DNA from 3 places in the Halomonas sp. PA16-9 genome. Region 1 is predicted to be linked to each of the others. Evidence: riboswitches for the same ligand, from Rfam matches in the RefSeq annotation. Region 1 holds a riboswitch; each other region holds the start of a gene.
The links. A riboswitch is a leader RNA that binds a small molecule or an ion and turns the genes downstream of it on or off. The one in region 1 is predicted to bind thiamine pyrophosphate.
Positions count from the first base shown of each region.

Region 2: it holds a riboswitch for thiamine pyrophosphate, as region 1 does, so the genes downstream of both, FDY98_RS23275 (sodium:solute symporter family transporter) here and tenA (thiaminase II) in region 1, are expected to answer to the same signal.
Region 3: it holds a riboswitch for thiamine pyrophosphate, as region 1 does, so the genes downstream of both, thiM (hydroxyethylthiazole kinase) here and tenA (thiaminase II) in region 1, are expected to answer to the same signal.

Region 1 is NZ_CP040451.1:1,239,701-1,247,127, forward strand. Features, by position in the region: gene FDY98_RS05600 (DUF2955 domain-containing protein) at 1-116, shown strand, start outside; gene FDY98_RS05605 (CsbD family protein) at 240-425, shown strand; gene FDY98_RS05610 (hypothetical protein) at 560-1,783, opposite strand; gene FDY98_RS27170 (hypothetical protein) at 1,780-2,268, opposite strand; partial or broken gene thiC (phosphomethylpyrimidine synthase ThiC) at 2,509-4,412, opposite strand; gene tenA (thiaminase II) at 4,444-5,127, opposite strand; TPP riboswitch at 5,216-5,378, opposite strand; gene FDY98_RS05625 (NAD(P)-dependent oxidoreductase) at 5,592-6,548, shown strand; gene FDY98_RS27175 (class II aldolase/adducin family protein) at 6,602-7,078, shown strand; gene FDY98_RS27180 (class II aldolase/adducin family protein) at 7,003-7,368, shown strand.
Region 2 is NZ_CP040452.1:1,478,348-1,485,774, reverse strand. Features, by position in the region: partial or broken gene FDY98_RS23295 (zinc-binding metallopeptidase family protein) at 1-363, opposite strand, end outside; partial or broken gene FDY98_RS23290 (CoA-acylating methylmalonate-semialdehyde dehydrogenase) at 639-2,131, shown strand; partial or broken gene FDY98_RS23285 (hypothetical protein) at 2,220-2,912, opposite strand; gene FDY98_RS23280 (peroxidase-related enzyme) at 3,091-3,672, shown strand; TPP riboswitch at 3,797-3,902, shown strand; gene FDY98_RS23275 (sodium:solute symporter family transporter) at 3,892-5,304, shown strand; gene corA (magnesium/cobalt transporter CorA) at 5,276-6,244, shown strand; gene FDY98_RS23265 (NnrU family protein) at 6,409-6,987, shown strand; gene FDY98_RS23260 (zinc-binding dehydrogenase) at 7,033-7,427, shown strand, end outside.
Region 3 is NZ_CP040451.1:236,174-243,600, forward strand. Features, by position in the region: gene FDY98_RS01110 (DoxX family protein) at 45-473, opposite strand; gene FDY98_RS26445 (hypothetical protein) at 824-994, shown strand; gene FDY98_RS26450 (LysR family transcriptional regulator) at 1,273-1,452, opposite strand; gene thiE (thiamine phosphate synthase) at 1,560-2,192, opposite strand; partial or broken gene thiM (hydroxyethylthiazole kinase) at 2,182-2,989, opposite strand; TPP riboswitch at 3,013-3,111, opposite strand; gene FDY98_RS01130 (hypothetical protein) at 3,166-3,510, opposite strand; gene gloA (lactoylglutathione lyase) at 3,755-4,291, shown strand; gene FDY98_RS01140 (DUF6164 family protein) at 4,301-4,669, shown strand; gene FDY98_RS01145 (cupin domain-containing protein) at 4,666-5,331, opposite strand; gene ampC (class C beta-lactamase) at 5,523-6,695, opposite strand; gene FDY98_RS01155 (LysR family transcriptional regulator) at 6,845-7,427, shown strand, end outside.

The DNA of each region.
Region 1 (7,427 bases):
ATCGCTTCTCTTCCATGAGTGTGGCACTGGTTCTTACGCTTCTGGCTATGGCTTCCCTGCACTTCGTGTTGAACCGCTGGGCACCAACGCGGTTACCCGCCAACAACCCGGCCTAAATTAATTAGCGCAACTTTTTTAATAAAGGCTACTCTGATGAATGTGTCGACGTGTGATTAGCCGTGCTACTCGCACCTTTCACACACGGCGTTTTCCCTACTAACGGATTAGAGGTGTTCGTCATGGCAACTGGTAAAGAAGATAAAGCGAAAGGAACGGCCAACAAAGCAGCGGGAAAAGTGAAAGAAGCCACGGGCAAGGCAACAGGAAGCGCTAAAACTGAAGCCAAAGGTAAGGCCCAGCAGGCTAAAGGCGAACTGCAAAAAGGCAAAGGCGACGCCAAGGAGAGCCAGAAAAAACAGCGCTAGTTATGTAACACTGATACCAACAGGGGGCTTCGGCCCCCTGTTGGCGTTTAAGTGGTTTTAAACAGTTGTCTTGCTCAAACGAAAAAACCGCTAACCCACTAGCAGGTTTTTCGCATTATTGAAGCGGCCTGATCTTAGTTTAATTCCAGCGATAAACTCATTTCCACGCCAGCGTCATCTACTCTGAACCAGTACTCCATGTTTTTGTAGATGTCACCATATTGCTTGAGCATATCAATATCGGACGCTGACAAATCATCTGATGGTATCTGTTCCACAAAGTCGGCCAGTGAATGGTAGAACTCGCCTGTTATGTGTCCATGAACAAGCAGATTGCGCTCTGAGGCAGGGGCTTCCAGCTCTTTCTGCAGTGTCGCCGAATCACTGATACCAGCGCCCAGTACAATAGCCGTGTCAGACATGGCGGCGTAGAGTTCCGGTGCCTCAGGGGGCAGCATCATGCTCTCGACTTGCTTGGCTTCCCCACCGGGTTCAAGCCCTAGAGTCCCTAACTCCGGCGCGAAAGAGCTTGCGGCAGAAAGCAGGGAAAGAGGATTTTGTGAAGCAAGCGTCAGGAGCCCCGTCATGGTAGGTTCGCCGTCTGTCATTGTCAGACTGTTGATACGAGCTCTGAAGCCAGATAGTGACTGACCAATCATCATGGTGATCGGGTTATTAATCGCCATGTTGATCTCATTCCAGGAGCTGTTCAGATCTTGTAGTTCATCACAGCTGAAGGGGTTCTGGCGCACTTCCTGAGCATATTTCTGAACGGTCTGAACCAACAGCGGCATGTTCAGACCTAAGCCATAGCTGGCCATACCTTCTGTGCTACCTAGGCCCGGCACCTGAGTCGTCAGAGTGCGCAGGTCGCTGACAATATCCTCATCGGTTTCTAGAATCAGGTTCATTTCCATGCGGTCAAGATCGTTCTCGCGCGAGCCCATTACAAGGCCAGGGAAGCGGTTCGTGATACGGTCGATATCTGCCTGGCAGGCGGATAAATCCAATTGCTCGGCATCAACCGCTTCCATCAGTGCCTGAGTACCTGAGTGAGTGGGGGTGCTCAGCTCATTAAGTAGGCGTGAGGAGTCGATTTTCCCCGCGCCGTAAGGTGTAAAGCCATGGCGCTTTTCAAGCTCTGCCAGTGCATCGGTATCACCGATGCTGCTGTCGGGCAGGGTGTTGCCCAGCACTTGTGCTAGCAGCTCGTCACTAGCATTCTGTGGTACCACAGACACCAGCAGTTGCTGGTCGTCAATGGCTAGAATCGCCTTGACGGGCCCCTCAGGCGTCAGCACCCAGTATTCAGTGCCGTTGGTGGTGGCCGTGCTCAGGTTAATGTCTGCTTTGGTCAAATGCGTTGCAGCGTTTCGCGGAAGGCATCTTCATCCTGCAGTTGCATACGTAAAACAGGCAAGACACCCAACCCATAGAGGGCGGCCTGAGGGTTCATTTTCAGGCCTAGCGCATGGACATCGTCCAGTGTTTCAACATCGACCAGTTCTTCACTCATGGCGATCAATACCGTCATCAACGAATACATCACTTCATCGTCTATCTCGGGCAGTGTCTCGCGTAGCTCATCCAAACTAGACTCAATGCTAGCCTTGGGTTGCATGCGTTGATAACGATCAAAAGCATCTTGTTCAGGCATTGCTTCACGTGTTGCCATGAAGTAGGGAGAGTCAGCCGGAATATATTTCAGCATGGGAGCTGCATTATTTTTCGGCGCTTCCTCCTGTGTGGCTGCTGACGTTGATTCGTTATCATCGCTGCAGCCGGTTAACATGCCTGCGCTGAGCAGAGCCGCGGTTACCGCCAAGGAAAGTTTGGTTTTCATCTGGAATCGGTTCTTTGAATGGTGTTGGTTTTAAATAAAACGCTATGAACAGAGCGCTGCGCAAATGAGAATCATACACGAGCAATGTATAATTAATCTACTTGGACGGTAATTACTTTTAATATTGTTAGAACAAATTCAGTGGCTGGCCTGTGGCGATTGGATATTAATGTGACCCTTGAGTTTTGCTAAGACTCAAGGGCCACATATAGTCACAATGCTGTTCAGTAAGTCGCTATTTTAAACTTCCTGATACAGCTCACTGCCTTTGTTGCGGAACTTCTCTGCCTGCTCTTCCATGCCTTTCATCACCGCTTCCTGATCGCCGTTTAGGCCATGTTCGTTGGCGTAATCGCGCACCTCCTGGCTGATCTTCATGGAGCAGAACTTTGGTCCGCACATGGAGCAGAAGTGCGCCACCTTGGCGGAGTCTTTGGGCAGGGTTTCGTCGTGGTACTCCCGAGCAGTATCCGGGTCTAGCCCCAGGTTGAACTGGTCTTCCCAGCGGAACTCGAAGCGCGCCTTAGAGAGTGCATTATCCCGCCGCTGTGCTGCAGGGTGGCCCTTGGCGAGATCCGCCGCGTGGGCAGCAATCTTGTAGGTAATGATGCCGGTTTTGACGTCGTCTTTATTGGGCAGGCCCAGGTGCTCTTTGGGGGTGACGTAGCAGAGCATGGCGCAGCCAAACCAGCCGATCATCGCCGCCCCAATGCCCGAGGTAATGTGGTCGTAGCCGGGGCTATATCGGTTACCAGCGGGCCTAAGGTATAGAAGGGCGCTTCGTCGCAGTATTCCAACTGCTTATCCATGTTCTCTTTCACCAGGTGCATGGGCACGTGGCCGGGGCCTTCGATCATCACCTGCACATCGTGCTTCCAGGCAATATGGGTCAGCTCGCCCAAGGTTTTTAGCTCCGCCATCTGTGCTTCGTCATTGGCATCGGCCACTGAGCCAGGACGCAGGCCATCACCGAGGGAGAACGCCACATCGTACTGCTTGCAGATCTCGCAGATCTCCTCGAAGTGGGTGTACAAGAAGCTCTCCTGGTGATGGTACAAACACCATTTGGCCATGATCGAGCCGCCGCGGCTGACAATGCCGGTGACCCGCTTGGCGGTGAGCGGCACATAGCGCAGCAGTACGCCCGCGTGAATGGTGAAGTAGTCCACGCCCTGTTCGGCCTGCTCGATCAGCGTATCGCGGAAGACTTCCCAGGTGAGGTCTTCGGCCACGCCTTTGACCTTTTCCAGCGCCTGATAGATAGGCACTGTGCCAATCGGCACCGGCGAGTTGCGCAAAATCCACTCGCGGGTTTCGTGGATGTTCTGCCCAGTGGAGAGATCCATAATGGTGTCCGCGCCCCAGCGGATGCCCCAGGTCATCTTATCTACCTCTTCTTCGATAGAAGAAGTCACCGCTGAGTTACCCAGATTACCGTTAATTTTGACCAGGAAATTACGGCCAATAATCATCGGCTCGCTTTCTGGGTGGTTGATGTTATTGGGAATAATCGCCCGCCCTCTGGCGACTTCATCACGCACAAACTCAGGGGTGATTTCTTCCGGCAGGCTGGCGCCAAAGCTCTGGCCTTTGTGCTGATGGCCCAGAATGCGCTCTACTTCAGCGGTACCTAGCGCTTGACGGCGCTGGTTTTCGCGCAAGGCGATAAACTCCATTTCCGGGGTGATAATGCCCTGGCGGGCGTAGTGCAGCTGGGTCACGTTCTTGCCCGGTTTTGCTCGGCGTGGTGTGCGGGTTAGATCAAAGCGCAGCTGGGCAAGCGTCGGGTCGTTGGCGCGGCGGTTGCCGTAATCAGACGTGGGGCCTGATAGAAATTCGGTATCGTCACGCTCTTCAATCCAGGCTCGGCGTAGTTCCGGCAGACCGCGGCGCAGGTCATTGTTAGCATCCGGATCGCTATAGGGGCCTGAAGTGTCGTACACCAGCAGTGGCGGGTTCTCTTCATCAATGCCGGTGGTTTTGGTCGGCGACAGTGAAATTTCCCGGAACGGCACACGGATATCCGGGCGCGAACCTTCGATATATACCTTACGTGAGCCGGGCAGCGGCGCAATGGCGGCGGCATCGACCTGGGCGGTTTCGGCTAAAAAGTGGCTGGTTTTGCTTGTTACGGTCTTAGTCATTACGGTTGTTTCCTTGTGTTGTTTTGCTGAATTAGTGGGTGAGGTCTTGGTCTATCAGCTCTAGGCCCATCTGCCAGAAGTCGATTTCCAGGCGGGTGGCGTCGCGGAAGATCTTGCTCAGTTCGGCAAAGCGGGCGGGGGTAATGTCGGCAAGGCGGATATTCAGCCATTCAAGCTCCGCCTGCATGGCGGCCTGAAACTCCTCGCCTTCGTACATGGCTATCCAGGCGTCGTAAGGGTTTTGCGCGCCGCGCAGGGTGGAAGGCTGGGCGTTTAGCCAGTTGGCGATTTCGCCGTAGCCCACCAGGCAGGGGGCCAACGCCACGTGCAAATCCAGCAGGTCGCCGCGGTTGCCGGTATCTAACACATAGCGGGTGTAGGCAAGCGTCGCTCTGGCTTCGGGAAGCTCCTCCAGTTCTTGCTCGGAAATCCCCCACTCCTGACAAAAGCCCACGTGCAGGCCCAGCTCCACATCCACAATGGCTTTCAAGCCTTCATGGGCTTGGCGAAGATCGGCGAGGGTGGGGCTTTTGTAGGCAGCCAGCGCATAGGCGCGGGCGAAGTGAATCAAAAACAGGTAGTCCTGCTTTAAATAGTGGCGAAACGACGCCCCGGGCAGCGTGGCGGTGCCTAGCTGGCGCACAAAATCGTGCTCAATATAGGCGCGCCAATCTTTCTGGCAAGCGGTAGTGAGATCAGTAAAGCGGTAGCCCATGACTCCTCCGGTGGTAATGATCCGGAGGGCGGGCGAAAAAGATCGAGGGAGTGGCGCAGAAGGGCGGCGTGCGATCGTGAGAGAGCAGCCGTGGCCATCGCTTGATCCCTACGCCGGTACCCTCGCTGCGAACTTGTGTAAGTAGCAGCGCATTAGCCGGATCAGGTTCTGCGGGATCAGCGCTCGGCAGCATTAATTGCTACGCCCTGCGCCATCTCAGCCGGATTTCACCGGCACCCCGTCAAGCTGTTCGTTGGTGGAGTGTAGGAGGCGGGTGAGGGAGATGCAAGGGTGTATGACATGGAAAGTTATCGGGAAACAATTTATTAGCATCATTACAGCGATGAGAGTTTAGGTGCTGTAATGGCGTTTCATGGCATCGGTACGTGAATTATTATACAGTTGAGTAACAAGTGGCTGTTTTACAGCCACTGCTATTTCGAATGTGAACCGTAGGAAGTTGCATGACCAACACGAACTCGATTTTAGGCGTCTATCTCAGTGATTCGCTCGACCTTGATGCCATTTATGGTAACGCCTTGCGCGATGAAGCGAGTGATGTCGTCCTGCGCCATCCCCATGAGATCGATAACCCCGAAGATGTGCGTTTTGCGATCTGCTGGTTGCCCAATGACAAGGCTTTCGAGAGCTATCCTAATCTTGAGCTGGCGATGTCTATCGGTGCCGGTGTTGATGCCCTGCTGGCGCATCCTGGCCTGAGCGATGAAGTACATATCGCCCGGGTGCGGGATCCACATCAGGCCGACTTGATGGCGGGTTTTGCCGCGCATGAGGTGCTCCATCGTGAGCGTGAGTTCACCACCCTGGAGCAAAATGCTGCCAAGGCGCATTGGGCGCCATTGACGATGCGCGCGCCAGCATCAAGAAAGGTGGCGGTGCTGGGACACGGCACCATGGGGCGCGCCGTGGTGAAAGCGGTGGCCGCGCTTGGCTTTTCTGTACACGTAGCCTGCCGCAGCGAGCCACAAGCCCCGGTTGAAGGCGTGACCTATCTGACAGGTGACGGGGCTGTCATGGCGGCAGCGGATGGCGCCGATTATCTGATCAATGTGCTGCCACTGACGGCTACCACTGAAAACGTGCTTAACAAGGCGCTGTTCGCGAAGCTCGCCAAAGACGCTTGGTTGGTGCAGATCGGTCGGGGTGAGCACTTGGTCGAGGACGATCTTCTCCTAGCGCTCGAACACGGCCATTTGGGTGGGGCGAGCCTGGATGTGTTCCGTGCAGAGCCGCTGCCTGCGGATCATCCCTTCTGGCAGCATGAGTGCCTACGCATCACGCCACACATTGCTAGTGATTCGTTGCCAGAGGTGGTCGCAGGGCAGGTTGTCGACACCGCCCGCGCCCTTCGCGATGGGCAGCCGCTTGCCATGGGCGTTGATCGGGCGCGCGGTTACTGACGTAAACGCTAAACACGTTGCATGACAATCACTTTGCTGCAAAGGAACACCTGATGAGTCTCGATAAGTCTCAACGCACCACGACGAGCAACGCCGAACAAGAAACCCGCATCGCGCTGGCAGCCTGCTATCGTCTGGCCGCCTACTATCGCATGACGGATCTGATCTACACTCATATTACCGCGCGGGTGCCTGGTGAGAAGGGACGTTTCCTGATCAACCCTTACGGTTGGCGTTGGGAGGAGATTACGGCTTCTTCGCTGGTGAAGATTGACGTTGATGGCCATAAGATTGATAACAGCCCAGAACAAGTGAATCCGGCTGGTTTCACCATCCATTCCGCGATTCATACTGCTAGCCACCATGCGGCCTGGGTGATGCATACCCACAGCGCGCTGGCGTGGCGGTGTCGTCGCTGGAGTCGGGCCTTGAAACACGGCTTAACCAGATTGCGCTGCAGTTTCACGAACGGGTGTCTTACCACGATTATGAAGGCATTGCCCTGGATCTGGCTGAGCGTGAGCGAATAGTGGCAAGCCTTGGCGACAACCCGGCGCTGGTGTTGCGTAACCATGGCCTGCTGACGACCGGTGCGTCGGCTGCAGAGATGTTCAACAATATGTTTTATCTTGAGCGTGCCTGTGAGCTACAGGTGGCGGCGCAGTCTACTGGCCAGCCCTTACGGCTGGTGCCAGAAGAGGTGGCGCGGCACGTGGCGCGCCAATACGACCAGACTATTCATGAAGACGGCGATCTTGAACTCGAATGGGCCGCGCACCTGCGCACGCTTGAGGCGCTGGATCCAAGCTACAAAGACTAAATTGGCGCGGTTGCCAGCACGGCAAGCAAGCCAGTATCAGAACTATACGAATATCTACA
Region 2 (7,427 bases), on a different replicon from region 1:
TAGATCCAGAGTATGAAAAAGGCGCCGTTTAGCAGCCTCTAGTGCCGCCCAACGCTCACGGTGGCCTGCAATATTGAGGTCGGGTATTACTTCGTTGTAACGACAGCAGTCGCAGAGCGTGTCCGCTTGGCCGTGCTCCATCACCACCAGCCGATTACATACGTTTTCAACAGCGTAGTTGTGGCACTTCATTAGCGCTGTATCGCAACCCGGGTGGGTACAGCGATAGCCGCCGTTATCCAAGGGCTCAATGGCCACGATATTGCTACAAGCAGGGCACCAGCCTACTTCTGACTGACAGGCAAGGCAGTGGGTGTTTTCGTAGAACAGCGTATTGCCACAGCGGCAGTGAAAGGTCTGCATAGATAATTCCCTGTGTTTAAACACGAGCTTTCGCCGTGGGCGATCCGCAAGCCTGCGGCACACTGATTAGCCGAAGCATAGCCAGCGCGGTGCCACAATGAAAAGGCTAATTGACGTTCTGGCGTAGATTTTGTTTACTCATGAGATACTTGGTTGACGTTAACGTCAACTTGCTGCTATACCCTGTGTACTTGTCTTACCGCGATGCGTTTTAAAAACAGCTTTTTTTAATACTCGCAACCATAACAACCACAACCATAAATAGGAGCAACGCTATGTCCGTTCGCGAAATTCCCATGTATATCGATGGCCAGCCGTCCAGTCACAGAGCCAGGAGTGGCGCGACGTGGTCAACCCTGCGACGCAAGAAGTAGTGGCTCGAGTGCCGTTCTGTACCGCTGACGAAGTAGAACGCGCTATCAGTAGTGCCAAAGAAGCGTTCAAGGAGTGGCGTAAAGTGCCGCTGGGGAAGCGCATGCGCATTATGCTCAAGCTGCAAGCGCTGATTCGCGACAATACCGCTGAACTCGCGGCACTGATTACTGAAGAGCACGGTAAAACCCTGCCCGATGCGGAAGGCGAAGTGGGTCGTGGTCTGGAAGTGGTAGAGCACGCTTGTTCGATTACTTCGTTGCAGTTGGTGAATTAGCCGAAACGCTGCCAAGAGGTAGACGTTTACACCATGCACCAACCGCTGGGGTGGGGCTGGGATTACCGCCTTTAACTTCCCGATTATGTTGCCCTGCTTTATGTTCCCGCTGGCGATTGCCACCGGAAATACCTTTGTGCTTAAGCCCTCCGAACAGGATCCCAGCTCCACCATGCGCTTAGTGGAGCTAGCCCATGAAGCGGGTATCCCTGCGGGCGTGCTCAACGTAGTGCACGGTGGCCCGGACGTGGCCAATCAATTGCCGATCATCAGGATATCAAAGCGCTCTCGTTCATCGGCTCTACCCATGTGGGGTCGCTGCTGTATAACCGTGCAGCAGCGGCGGGCAAGCGCATGCAGGCGATGATGGGCGCCAAGAATCACTGTGTGGTTATGCCTGATGCTAACCGTAGTCAAGCGATCAACAACCTGCTGGGCTCAGCTTTTGGCGCTGCGGGCCAACGCTGCATGGCGAACTCGGTAGTGGTGCTTGTCGGCGAGGCACGCGAGTGGCTAAGCGATATAGTAGATGCGGCGCGAGCAATGAAAGTAGGCCCAGGCACTCAGCTTGATGCGGACTTGGGCCCGCTGGTGTCACCTGCTGCCCGTGATCGTGTACTACGTTTAATCGATGCAGGGGAGAAAGAGGGCGCCAAACTGATGGTTGATGGTCGCAAGGTTCAGGTAGAGGGTTACCCCAACGGTAACTTCGTGGGGCCGACCCTGTTTGCCGATGTAACCGCCGATATGACCATTTATCGCGAAGAGATTTTTGGCCCCGTGCTGTGTGTGGTCAGTGTTGAAACCCTGGATGAGGCGATTGCCTTTATCAATGCCAATCCCAACGGCAACGGTACCTCCATCTTTACTAACTCAGGCTGGGTAGCGCGCCGGTTTGAAACCGATATCGATGTTGGACAAATTGGTATTAACGTGCCAATCCCCGTACCGGTCGCTTACTTTAGTTTCACCGGGTCAAGGGCTTCAAAGCTGGGCGATTTAGGGCCCAATGGTAAGCAGGCGATTGCATTCTGGACACAAACAAAAACCGTAACGGCACGTTGGTTTGAACCCGAGAATGTTTCCAGCGGTATTAATAGCACGATTTCGCTGGGTTAAAAAAGTGGCGCTAACTGGCTCCGCTTAAGCGGGGCCAGTTGCTAACGAGGTCGGTTAACCGCTTGGCAGATCAAGCCAGGTGGCTGGCTTAAAAGTTGTCAAACAGCGGGAGGCTCTCTTCAAGCAGCTGTTCAATGGGGCCGAGCTGGCTTTCATGCAATACTAACAGCGACTCCTTACCCATAAAGTGTTCAGCGGGGGGGACGAGCAGAGCAAACTCACCCTCTTCAAGGTGAAAACTCATGTATTTCGCGCATTCCCAGCGGAGTTACACACTGCGTGCAGCGGTAGGTGTCATCTTCGCCATAAATCAGCCGATGGTACATTTTAAACAGCGTATATAGTGCCAAACCACCCTCAAAGGCTGGCCAGCGCGCAGGGGTCTCGCGAATATCGTTGGTAAGGTCTTGCCCTTCGGCTTCGGCGTCTGCAATTGCATTGGCAAGCGGGGCGGCAAGAATGGCGCTGTTGTCGGCAGGTAACGGTGTGTTGTGCTTAGAAGCGTGTTCAAAATCTTGTACAGCGCGCTTAAAGTCAGGAACGCCATCAAGAGTATAGTCGACATGCTGGAGGTCTTCGGGCTCACAGCCGCCATTTTCCCAGCCATGAATGACGCGAAGTGTCATTTGACCCCGTGTCATTGGGCGGGCAAGCAGCATATGTAGCATTATACGAATGTGCAGCTGACGCTCATCGGTATCATTTTCAAATGCTCGGTAAGGGTCAGTAAACAGCTCGTTTAGACGACCGGGGTATGTTCCTTGGCTTCGTTATGGCTCATGACAGTGTCCCTTTGAACGAACTGTTTATTAAGAGTAGCGCATGTTTTTTTGTCACAGAACGAATCTTCAGTATGGCGAGTAGGGCGGCTGAATAAAAGCCTCTTAATTCAGCTTTTTGTTACACAACCGCTAAGCCGTTTTTATGAGATGGCTAAACTTAACAAGAAAGAGGTGAGCATGTCTTCATCATTAAGTCGTTTTAACGTGCCTGAAACATTGGATGACCTGCCTGACGATATTCGCAATACCATTTTGACCGTTCAGGGTAAAGCGGGTTTTGTGCCCAATGTCTTTCTGATGTTGGCCCATCGCCCTGCTGAATTTCGTGCTTTTTTTGCCTATCACGATGCGTTGATGGAGCGCGAATCAGATACCCTCACCAAAGCCGAAAAAGAGATGATTGTAGTGGCTACCAGCGCACGTAATCGCTGCCTATATTGTGTGGTTGCTCACGGGGCACTGGTGCGCATTTACAGTAAAGACCCGCTACTCGCTGACCAAGTGGCGATCAACCATCGGGTGGCGCCGATTAGCGAGCGCCACCGGGTGATGCTCGATTTCGCCATGCACTGTGCCATCGATGTGGGTGAAATGACTGATGAATGGCTTGCCCGCCTGCTGGAAGTAGGCTTTAGCCAAGAGGATTGCTGGGATATAGGCGCGATCGCGGCGTTTTTTGGCTTGTCGAATCGGTTGGTTACCCTGGCAGGTACGCCACCCAATGAGGAGTTCTACCTGATGGGGCGAGTGCCTCGCTAAGAGGCGACCAGCGCACCTTAACTTTACTAAGCTATGATTTTGATTGAGAATAGTTCTTGAGACAGCGCTTCGAAAAGTACCCAAAAACGTACTTAGAAAAAGCGCTTAGCAAAACACCTACATTCACTGTCGCCAGGGGAGCCCTGCATAAAAGGGCTGAGATGCGGCTACGCAGACCCTGGAACCTGATCCGGTTCGTACCGGCGGAGGAAGTGCGACATGCTTTACCTAACGTTAGCCGTGCTTGGTGCGGCGCTGTGCTGCTTTGCTTACTTAGGCCTCCGGGCTCGCTGGGTGAATGGCCCACTTGATGACTATGTCACCGCCCGTAACTCGCAAACGGCATCTACCCTGGGGCTCTCCTTCCTTGCCTCCGGCATGGGCGCATGGATTCTCTTTGCTCCTCCTGAAATCGGCGCCTTTGTTGGCCCGCTGGCCCTGGCAGGCTATGCATTAGGCTCTGCGCTGCCGTTTATCGTCTTGGGGCTGTATGGGCCGAAGATTCGCCGGGCGCTGCCCGAGGGACGCAGCATCGCCGAGTTTGCCGAAGCGTGCTATGGCCCTGGTGTAAGGCGCTGGGTAACGCTGGTATCAATCGCCTATATGGCGTGCTTTTTAGCTGCCGAGCTAACCGCTATTGGCGCCATTACCGCGCTGCTTTCCGATGTGCCCCCCGCACTGGTGATTATTGGCGTGGCGCTTACCACGCTCATCTATACTGCGGCAGGTGGTCTACGGGCCAGCCTTGCCACTGACCGTTGGCAGGCGTGGTTGTTACTGGTACTGCTGTGTGTGGTCGGTGGCATGGCCCTATGGCGGCTTCCCACTATTCCCAACGAGGCTGCGCTTCCTGCCATTCCCATCACCAGTGCGCTCAGCGTAGCGTTAACGCTAGTGATCGCGGTTACCGCGGCCAATCTCTTCCATCAAGGCTATTGGCAGCGCGTGTGGGCCGCTCAAGACGATCAAAGCCTGGGGCGCGGGGCATGGTTAGGTGGCGCAATGACGGTAGTCGTCGTCATGGTGATTGGTGGTCTGGGTGTATTGGCCGCGATGAGTGGTGTGCCATTAGGCGAGCCGCCGATGCCATTTTTTGCCCTGTTAAGTGATGCTCCTGTTTGGCTGACGCTACCCGCCTTGGTATTAGCGGTGACCTTGGTGGCCTCCAGCGTTGATACGCTGCAAAATGGTATTGCCTCGTTGGTGGTCGCGCGCAGCGAGCAGCAGGGCGTATCACTGGTGGCTGCCCGCTGGGTGACAGTGGTAGTAATGGTACCGGTGGTATTAATTGCCTTGCAGGGGTTGTCAGTACTGCGTCTGTTTTTGATTGCCGACCTGCTGTGTGCTGCCATTGTGGTACCTGTGCTGTTGGGCCTGTGGCAACGAATGACGCCACTGGCCGCCATTGTAGGTGGCATCGCGGGGCTGCTGGGTGCCATTCTCCCAGGGTGGTTAAGCCAAGGAAGCTTGGTCGCCGGGATGGTGGCCGCCAGTTTTCCGGGCAGTGTCCCTACCTTGGGGCCATTCGTCGGGGCGTTAATCGCCTCAACGCTGGTGAGTGTGCTATTAGCCTACTTAACGCTAGCTATTCGCAAGGACGTCCATGATTCGAACTCTTCTGACCACCCCTGAAGGTGAGACCCACGAGGGGGATGAACACCTGTTGGCTGTCTGGCAGACGACGCCTGGCAGTCATATCTGGATCGATATGCAGGGCGAGTCCCAACAAAGCGAGCGGGCGATTTTAGAGGCGTTTGAGTTTCACCCCATGGCGATTCAAGATGCCCACAAAGAGCGCCATCCGCCAAAAATTGAAGAGTTTGATAATCACACCTTGATTATTTATCGTGGCATCTCCTCCTTTGATGCCGAACTAAACTATCTGCCTCAACAGGTCTGTTTCTTTGTGGGGGAGCGATTTCTGGTCACCCTCCATCCCGGCCAAGCGCTCTCCATAGAACGGCTATTCAACGAGCACGGTAAAGCCCTGCTGGCCCATTCGCCGGAACATGTCGCGCTGCGGGTAATGTATATTTCTGCGGGCTTTTATATCGATAGCCTGCTTGAGTTCGAAACGGCGTTAAGCGATCTGGAAGACGAACTGCTGGAAAATGGTAATGATGTGCTAATGCGCAAGATCATCACTTACCGTTCCCGGCTGGTTAAAATGCGCCGCATCTTTAGCTACCACCAGGGGATTACCCAAGAACTCACCGCTTATGACTATGAGCATTTACCGCGGGAAGAGAGCGAAACCCTGCACGCCATCAACGATGTAGCGGATCGCTTCGAACGCCTCTACACATTGACCCAAATGTACTACGACATTTGCGGTGACCTAATCGATGGCTATATCTCTATTTCCTCCCACCAGCTAAATATCACCATGCGGGTGCTCACGGTGATTACCGCGATTTTTGTGCCGCTCACGTTTATTGCCGGGATTTACGGTATGAACTTCGAAAATATGCCCGAGCTGCGTTATCAGTATGGCTACTTTTTTGTCTGGGGAGCCATGTTGGGTATTGCGGGTGTCATGATTTGGCTATTTAAGCGCAAGCATTGGTTTTAAGGACAGGTTTTAAGGACGGGGTTTAGTCTCCCCATAGAACGACTCCAGGAAACAAAAAGTTGACCCATGCATAGGTGGTCGGTGGCTGAGTGTGGCATCCTCTCCAGCGACCAAGACTATAAGGCATAAAGCCGTCGACTAGCGTTTTCACTGGGAGTTGTTCCATGACGATTATGATTATCGGGCTGCTGATTTTTTTAGGCAGCCACTCTGTACGTATCTTTGCTGAAAACTGGCGTCAGCAGCAGATTGCGAAACATGGCGAAACCACTTGGAAAGTAGCCTATTCAGCGGTATCCATCGTTGGCCTGGCCATTGCTATATACGGTTTTGGCCAGATGCGCCTCGATCCCATCTATATCTGGTACCCGCCAATGGGAATGCGCCATGCGGTGGCGCTGCTGATGGTGCCCGCCTTTATTATGCTGGTGGCGGCATACATTCCGCATAACGCGATTAAGGCCAAACTTGGCCATCCGATGATGCTGGCGGTAAAAATCTGGGCGTTTGCTCACCTGCTGGCCAACGGTCGCTTGGGTGATATTATCTTTTTTGCTGCCTTTCTTATCTGGGCTATCCTGGCGTTCAAAACCGCCAAAAAGCGTGGTCGTCTTACGCCACCAGCGCCCGTTAGCACTAATAAAATGGCCACCATTGCTACCATACTCGTCGGCTTGGTAGCGTATGTGGTGTTTGCCTTTTACTTGCACACAGTGCTGATTGGCGTCCCTGTTTTTAGCTAATCTGTTTTTAGCAGTTTGACGTTAGCCCAACCTAGGAGTCACTCCATGGCCGAGACGACACACACGGTGCCCACCACAATGGCTGCTATGCTCTTGGTTGGACATGGCGGTATAGAAAAGCTGGAATACCATCAGGGTGTCGCCACGCCGCAGCCCAAGGCGGGCGAAGTGCTGGTGCAGGTGACCGCCACGGCGAAGAACAACACGGATCGCAAGGCGCGTGAAGGGCTGTACCCTACCAAGGACAAAGGCGATGTTACCTCCTTTGCCATGGGTGGTACGCCAACCTTAACTTTCCCGCGTATTCAAGGCGCTGACGTCGCAGGCCGCATAGTGGCGGTGGGAGAGGGCGTTGACGCCGGGCGCATTGGTCAGCGAGGTTTGCTGGATTTTAATATTTACGCCGATGAACGCCGTGATATTAATCTAACCCCGGATTA
Region 3 (7,427 bases), 1.0 Mb from region 1:
TTTTATTGAGGGCCAGCATGGGCGAGCCATGGGAAATAAACAGACTAGGTAACATGAGTGAGTCTCCTCAGCAGCATTGCCAACGCTGGCGGTAAGCAAGCGCTGGCAATAGGGTTAGGCGATAGTTTTAGTGTTAGGCGAATCGGTTTGCTTAACACCCAGCGGCCGCTGCCCAGGCCGGCTTGCACGATTAACGCCAGCGTCCAGAATACCGGGAATTCCCAACCGCCGCCGGCATTTGAAAACATCCAGCCGTTGCCAAGATGCACCCAAGCAGCACCAAGCAGTACCGGCACCAGTGCCAGGCTCACCCAGCGGGTGTAAACACCCAGAATCAGAGCGGCTCCACCGCCTACTTCCGCGGCAATGGTCAAGTAGGCCAGAAACCCTGGTAAACCCAGTGATTCAAAATAGCCGACGGTGCCCGGTAGGGTAAATACAAACACCTTGAGCAAACCGTGAGCAAGGGCCATCACACCCAGTGCGACGCGCAGTAGCGAGATGGCCTGGGGTTGTAAAGAGTGCTGTACAGAGGGCTGTAGAGAGGGGGCAGAGTGAGTATGCGTTGTCATCGTAGTAGCTTCCATCGAGTGGTTGATGACGCTACTTTACAGCCGGATAAGATCGAGATAATCAGCGTATTTTGCACATCACTGTTGCGTTATTGGCGATAATCCAATGTTTTGCCCCAAATCGGCGGATCACCCCATGCCTCGGTGAGCAGGTCGATGAAGCGCTCCACCTTGGCGGCAGGTAGCGCCGGGCGGGGTAGAGCGCGTGAACATCGAGCCGTACCGCTGGCTCATTGGTCAATGGGCACTAAATGCCCGCTGGCGATACTCTCTGTGACCAGAAAGCTGGGCTGCTGAGCGATGCCCAGGCCAGCTTCCGCGGCGTGGGTGAGTACATCGCCGTTATTCTTTCCAGTGGGCCATTGACCGTCAATGACTGCGTGGCAATCTTCCAGTCAGCGCTCTGTTGGCCGCTGCGGTAGCGTAGGCAGTGGTGCTTGGCAAGGGCTTGAACGCTGTCGGGTTCACCGTGGTTGGCAAGATATTCAGGCGAGGCGCAAAACAGTAGGGCGGCACCGCGTCAGTCGGCGCGCCACCAGCTGGAGTCGGCAGGCTGCCGATACGGATCGCTACGTCGTAACCCTTCCAGCAGGTCGACACGGCGGTCGTTCAAATCCAGGCGCACTTCCAGCGCCGGTGAGTGTGCATAAATTGCGCGACGAGTGGCGCTAGGTAGCGGGTGCCAAAACTCATCGGCCCATTAACGCGCAGCCGCCCACGCACATATCGCTGTACCTTGGCCCACCTCGGCGGCGGCCTCATCGAGCGCTTGCAGTATCCCTTGGGCGCGGACTAGATAGCGTTCTCCGGCCTCAGTGAGATGTAGTCGTCGCGTGGTGCGTTGTATCAGTCGCGCGCCCAATGTCTCTTCCAGTGCCATGACCTGGCGGGATACGCGAGTGCGGGAAATATCCAGCCGCTTCAGCAGCGCGGGTATAGCTACCCAACTCGGCTACCGCACAAAAGCGACGATATGCTCTAACTGATTCATGACGCCGAATCGGCTTGGAAAATCTGAAAAGCGCGCGCTGCCTGGTAAGGGTCGGGCTGGCCACAAATGGCTGATATCACCGCTAAACCGTTCGCTCCCGCGCGCTGTACGCTAATCGCATGATCCGCTTTCAGCCCACCAATGGCCACGCTGGGCAGTGGGCACGCCTTGACCAGCGCAGCCAAGCCACCAAAGCCGATGGGCTGGGCGTGATCTTGTTTGCTCTCGGTGGCAAACACCGGGCCAATCCCGACATAATCGAGTAGCTCAAACGGAGAGACTTGCAGTTGGGCGATAGTATTGATCGACAGGCCGATAATCGCTTGCTCACCTAGCACCCGGCGCGCTTGCTGAACGGCTGCGTCGCTCTGACCGACATGCAGGCCATCTGCCTGGCTTTCTAGTGCCACCTGCAAACGGTCGTTAATGATCAGCGGGACACCGGTGCCCGCCAGAAGCGCTTTTAACCGTTTGGCTTGGGCAATCATCTGTTCGTCGCTGGCATGCTTGTCACGCAACTGCACGATGGTGACACCGCCTTTTACCGCTGCCTCAACCGTTTGTTCCAAACCATGCTCTTGGCAGAGCGTGGAATCGGTGACCAAGTAGAGCGATAGATCAAGCGGCATGGATTGCCTCCAGTTGGGCATAAGTAGTGAGGTCGTCAGGGGTGAGTTGATACAGCGCATCCAGCAGTGCCACTTGAAAGCTACCAGGCCCGTTGGCGTGGCTGCCCGCACGCTCTCCTGTGACCGCAAAGCAGGCCAGCGCGGCTGCCGTTGCACCCAGTGGGGTCGCGGTTGGCAGCCACAAATCCCGCCACTAGCGCGCTCAGCCCACAGCCAAGCGTTGTTACGCGGGGCATCAAAGGATGGCCACCGTTAATGCGGTAGTGCTGTGTGCCGTCCGTCACCCAGTCGCTTTCACCGGTCATCGCGACAATACAGCCGTGTTTTTGCGCTAATGCTATTGCAGCGTCCACGGCTTGGTCGGTGGCGGCTGTGGCGTCCACGCCGCGGCCTTGGCTAGCTAAACCGTTAAGGGCAAGAATTTCAGACGCATTGCCACGGATCACGCTGGGTTTAGCGGCCAGCAGCTTCGCGCACAGCGTTTGGCGATAGCGCGTGGCGCCAACGGCGACGGGATCTAATACCCAGGGAATGGCATGCTGATCGGCAGTCGCTGTGGCGGTGAGCATAGCGTCAGCCCAGTGGGCAGAGATCGTACCGATATTAATCGACAGCCCCGCGGAGATAGCCGTGAATTCAGCCACTTCTTCAGGCGCATGCAGCATGGCGGGCGACGCGCCGGTGGCTAACAGCAGGTTGGCAGTGCTGTTCATGGCCACATAGTTGGTTATGCAGTGAACCAGCGGTGTCACTGAGCGCAGCGTCTCAAGGTAATCGCCAAGCGGGCGTAGGGTCATAGCATCCTCCCGGCAGGGAGGTGGTAAGCGTTACCACGACTCCCTACGCCGGTGTTATCCGGTTCAGGTTCAAAGGGTGCTTCTCAGCCCAACCGTAACGGAGGGCGCCCCTGTCGAGGGATTACTATCCTTGCCTGAAGTAGCCCTGTAAAGCCCCGGATGCGGACGATAGCAATCTAACGAAACGAAATACGCGTACCGTAGGTAAGCATTTCATCAGGTGTCATCGCTTTACCCTCGACCCCAATCATCTCGTCACCACACTGGTCGGCGAAGGTTAGCACGCCGTGGGTCAAGCCCAGTTGGCCCAGGGTATCGCGGATTTCGCCCGTGCCCAGAAAAGTACTGACGTGGCCCTTGTTATCGCTCAGCTCAGACACGCCGTTAGCATGGTGAAAACGCACTTTGTAGATTCCATCCATCGACTCGACTTCAACAATCGGCGAAAAACCGTTGTGAAGCGCATTGGAAAGCTGTTTTAGCGTCAGGTGGTCACCCAGCGTCATATCGATCGCACTCATGGAAAACTCCTGTGGACGCCTCAAAGGTGGGGCATCACTCATGTTGCGGGAACTGCTTTTTGTAAAGCTTATGAAGAATAAGTGTAGGGTTTTTGTTTAGTATTGCCAGTGCGCTTATCGGCACCTCGATACGACACTGCCTACGTGCTTGTAAGGGCTGTTATTATGGCCATAAAGCCCCCATGGTAAGCGGTACGTGAAGCTCAATGGATTCAATGATCAACATCAGCGATAGGAGAGCAAAATGAGTTTTCAAGGCGAGCAGCATCCTGGCGTCGTGGCTACGCCGCCCCAAACTCAAGGGTTTCGTTTAAACCACACCATGCTGCGGGTGAAAGACCCTGAGCAGGCATTGGCGTTCTACTCAAAAGTGTTTGGTATGCAGGTGATGCGGCGGCTGGATTTCGAAGAGATGCAGTTCTCGCTCTACTTCCTGGCCAACCTGGAACCCAGCGACAGCGTTCCGGACGATGCACAAGCGCGTACCGCCTGGACGTTTAGCCAGAAAGGGCTGCTGGAGCTGACCCACAACTGGGGGACTGAAGACCAGGAAGATTTCGCCTATCACGATGGCAATGCCGAACCCCAGGGCTTTGGGCATATCTGCTTCAACGTACCGGATTTGGCAGCGGCCCAGGCGTGGTTCGACGAGCATGACGTCACCTTCGTCAAACGCTCCGATCAGGGCAAGATGAAAGATGTTATCTTCGTTAAAGACCCGGACGGCTACTGGATCGAAGTGATTCAGGCAGACCTGATGGTGGGGAAGAGCGACTCTTGAGGCACGCCAATGGCTGAACTACTGTTCCGGCTGCGCCATGTGACCGACGAAGAGGCCATGGAGGTGCGTGACCTGCTCGCTGCCCATGGCTTTGATACCTATGAAACCCAGGCGGGCTTTTTCCGCCTGGGCGTTGACGCGATTTGGCTGCGCAATCCACATCAGCACGACGCTGCCATCGCGGCGTTAGAGGCCTACCAGGCGGAGCGCCTTGAGCGCGCCCAACGCGAGCACCAGGCGGCGGTTGAGCGGGGTGACGCGGATACACTGTGGCGTCGTTTGGCCGCTCACCCGGTGCAGGTCGTGTTAGTACTGCTAGCAGTGGGGCTTATTGCCGCCCTTACGCTGCTGCCGTTCCTGGGTATGTCGCGAAGCTAAGCAGCTGGCAGATGGCCGCGTTTGAGGTACATCATGACGCCATCATCACCGGCGGTAAGTGCCGGAGCAGAACCGCTGGGGTAGCGGCACCAGGTGCCTGCCGTGTAACTCTGCTCGCTATCGCTCAGTGTGCCTTCCAGAATCAAAAACTCCAGCCCGCCCAGCAGCGTGGGGTAGGTAATGGAGGTGCCCGCCGACCAGCGCTCCAGGCTGGTGCGCTCCTGCTTGTAGGTGTGCAGCATTTTATAGGCAATGCGCGGGCGTCGATCAGGCTGCCAGGGCAGCCGATGCGCTGGCACTGCCAACTGTAGCGTGTCGTTGGGGTCAAACTGGTGCAGTTTGACAAATATCAGCGCGCCTTCCTCGCCAATTTGCGGGGTATGGCCGGTACCAATGGGGTTTCTTAAGTAGCTGCCCGCCGCGTAGCGCCCATGCTCATCGGCGAACACGCCTTCCAATACCAGAATCTCTTCGCCGCCGCCGTGGGTATGCCGCTCAAACTTTGTATTGGGGGCGTAGCGCACAAGGCTGGTAGCGCGAGCAACTTCATCACCAATCCGGTCAAACATCATGCGCTCTACCCCCGCGCTGGGGGAATCGACCCACTGATACTCTTCCGGGGTAACACAGGCAAAGTGGCTAAAATCGGCGTTTAGACGCATGGGAAAGGGCTCTTCGCAGTGAAGGTAAGTGACGGGGGAGGGTGCTAGTCTCCTTATCGACAGCAAAAAATGCAACTTTCGGTTGTTTGATCTTCGTTATATCGCCATAAAAAACACCCCAACCATTGGATGAATATCCAACGATTGGGGTGCAGTTCACGAAGGCGGCATCAGGTTGTCTGGCTGCTTGCTTAGGGCGCTTCAGTCAGCTTGGTAAGGATATGTTGTGCTGCTTCGATGCGCGCCTGATTGGGGTAGTTGCGGTTAGCCAGCAGCACAATGCCGATTTGCTCGCTGGGTACAAAAGCCACGTAGCCGCCAAAGCCGTTGGTAGCGCCGGTTTTGTTATAGAGCGCTTCCTGCCTGGGGGCTAGCGGTGGGGTTAAGCGGTTGGCGGGGTTGGGCTGCAAAATCATCTCAAGCGAGTTGCCTACCAGCAACTGATCGAGCGCCACCGGGTAGGCATAGCTTTCCCACCCGAGTCCTTGGGTCATATTGCCGACCTCAAAGTACCCCGTGCGCGTAGCGGCCAAGGCTTGGCTTAGTGGTTCATTAAGCTCAGCACCACTCATATTGGCTTCCACCAGCGTTAGTACGTCTGCGGCAGTCGATTTCAATCCGTAGGCTTGGGCATCCAGCATGCCTGGGTTCACCCGAATGGGTTCATCCTCTTTAGAGTAACCGTAGGCATAGTTCGCCTGCTGCGCTTCAGGCACCTGAAAGTAGCTATGCTCAAGCCCTAACGGGGCAAACAGCGCCTCCTCCATCGCCATCTCGAAGGGCTGACCAAGGCTTTGTGCGGCGAGATAACCGAACAGGCCCAGGCTCGGGTTGGAGTAGAGCCGATGGCTGCCAGGGGCGGATTCAGGCTGCCACTGGCGGTAGTAGTCGATCATCGTCTCTTCACTTTGGACCGACTCAGGGAACTGCAGCGGCAGCTCGCCCGCCGTGTAAGTGCCCAGTTCCAGCAGCGTGATCTCATCGAAGGCGCTGCCTTCAAGTTCAGTCAGGTAGTGGCTGGCCGGGTCGGAAAGCGAGAGGGCGCCGCTAGCCTGGGCATAGCCAGTGAGTGCAGCCGTGAAAATCTTGCTGATAGAGCCGAGTTCGAACAGCGTCTCATCAGTGACCGGAATCCCCGCTTCTTGATTAGCGAGGCCATAATTAAAGTAGTGCTGCTGGCCGTTAATGCTCAGCGCAATCGCCATGCCGGGGATACGGTGTTCGGCCATCAAAGGCGCGATAGTATCGTTCACCAAGGCCTCAATATCGGCGCTTTCAGGCGTGCCGGAAGCCCATGCAGTGCCGTTGAGTAGAAGCGAACCTGTCATGATAAGGCCGCAGTTTGCTGCTAACATCTTACGCATACCAAAATCCTGTTGTGATTAATACCAAGAGAGGGCGGAGAGTTATTTCCAGACGCAAAGCCTGTGACAGGGGTTAACTTACGGCGCGCTGCGGCAATTCACAAACAGCGATATTTTGCATAAGCCATTAGAAAAATTTGGGGGTCAAGGTGGTGCGTCCCTACTTGCCGTTGAAGGCGCTGCGCGCGTTTGAGGCGTCGGCCAGGCATTTAAGCTTTACCCGCGCGGCAGAAGAGCTTCACGTGACCCAGGCGGCGGTAAGCCACCAGGTAAAGCTGCTCGAAACGCTGTTGAAGGTACCGCTATTCAAGCGTTTGCCCAGGGGGCTAATGCTTACCCAGGAGGGCGAGCTGCTGCTGCCGGTATTGAAGAGTTCATTCGACCAGATAGCCCACACGCTGGAGCGGGTGGGCGAGAGCAGCTATCGGGAGGTATTAAACGTCGGCGTGGTGGGGACTTTTGCTGTCGGCTGGTTACTGCCGAGACTGGGAGATTTTCAGCGCCAGTATCCTTACGTCGATTTGCGGCTCTCCACCCATAACAACCGCGCGGATATTGCCGGCGAAGGGCTGGATTTTGCGATCCGCTTTGGCACAGGGGCCTGGCATGGCACCGCGGCGCAGCCGCTACTACCGGCGTCACTCTCGGTAATGTGCATACCTGATATCGCCGCGCGGCTTAACACCCCAGCCGATGTGCTGGGGGAAACCTGGCTGCGCTCTTATCGCGCTG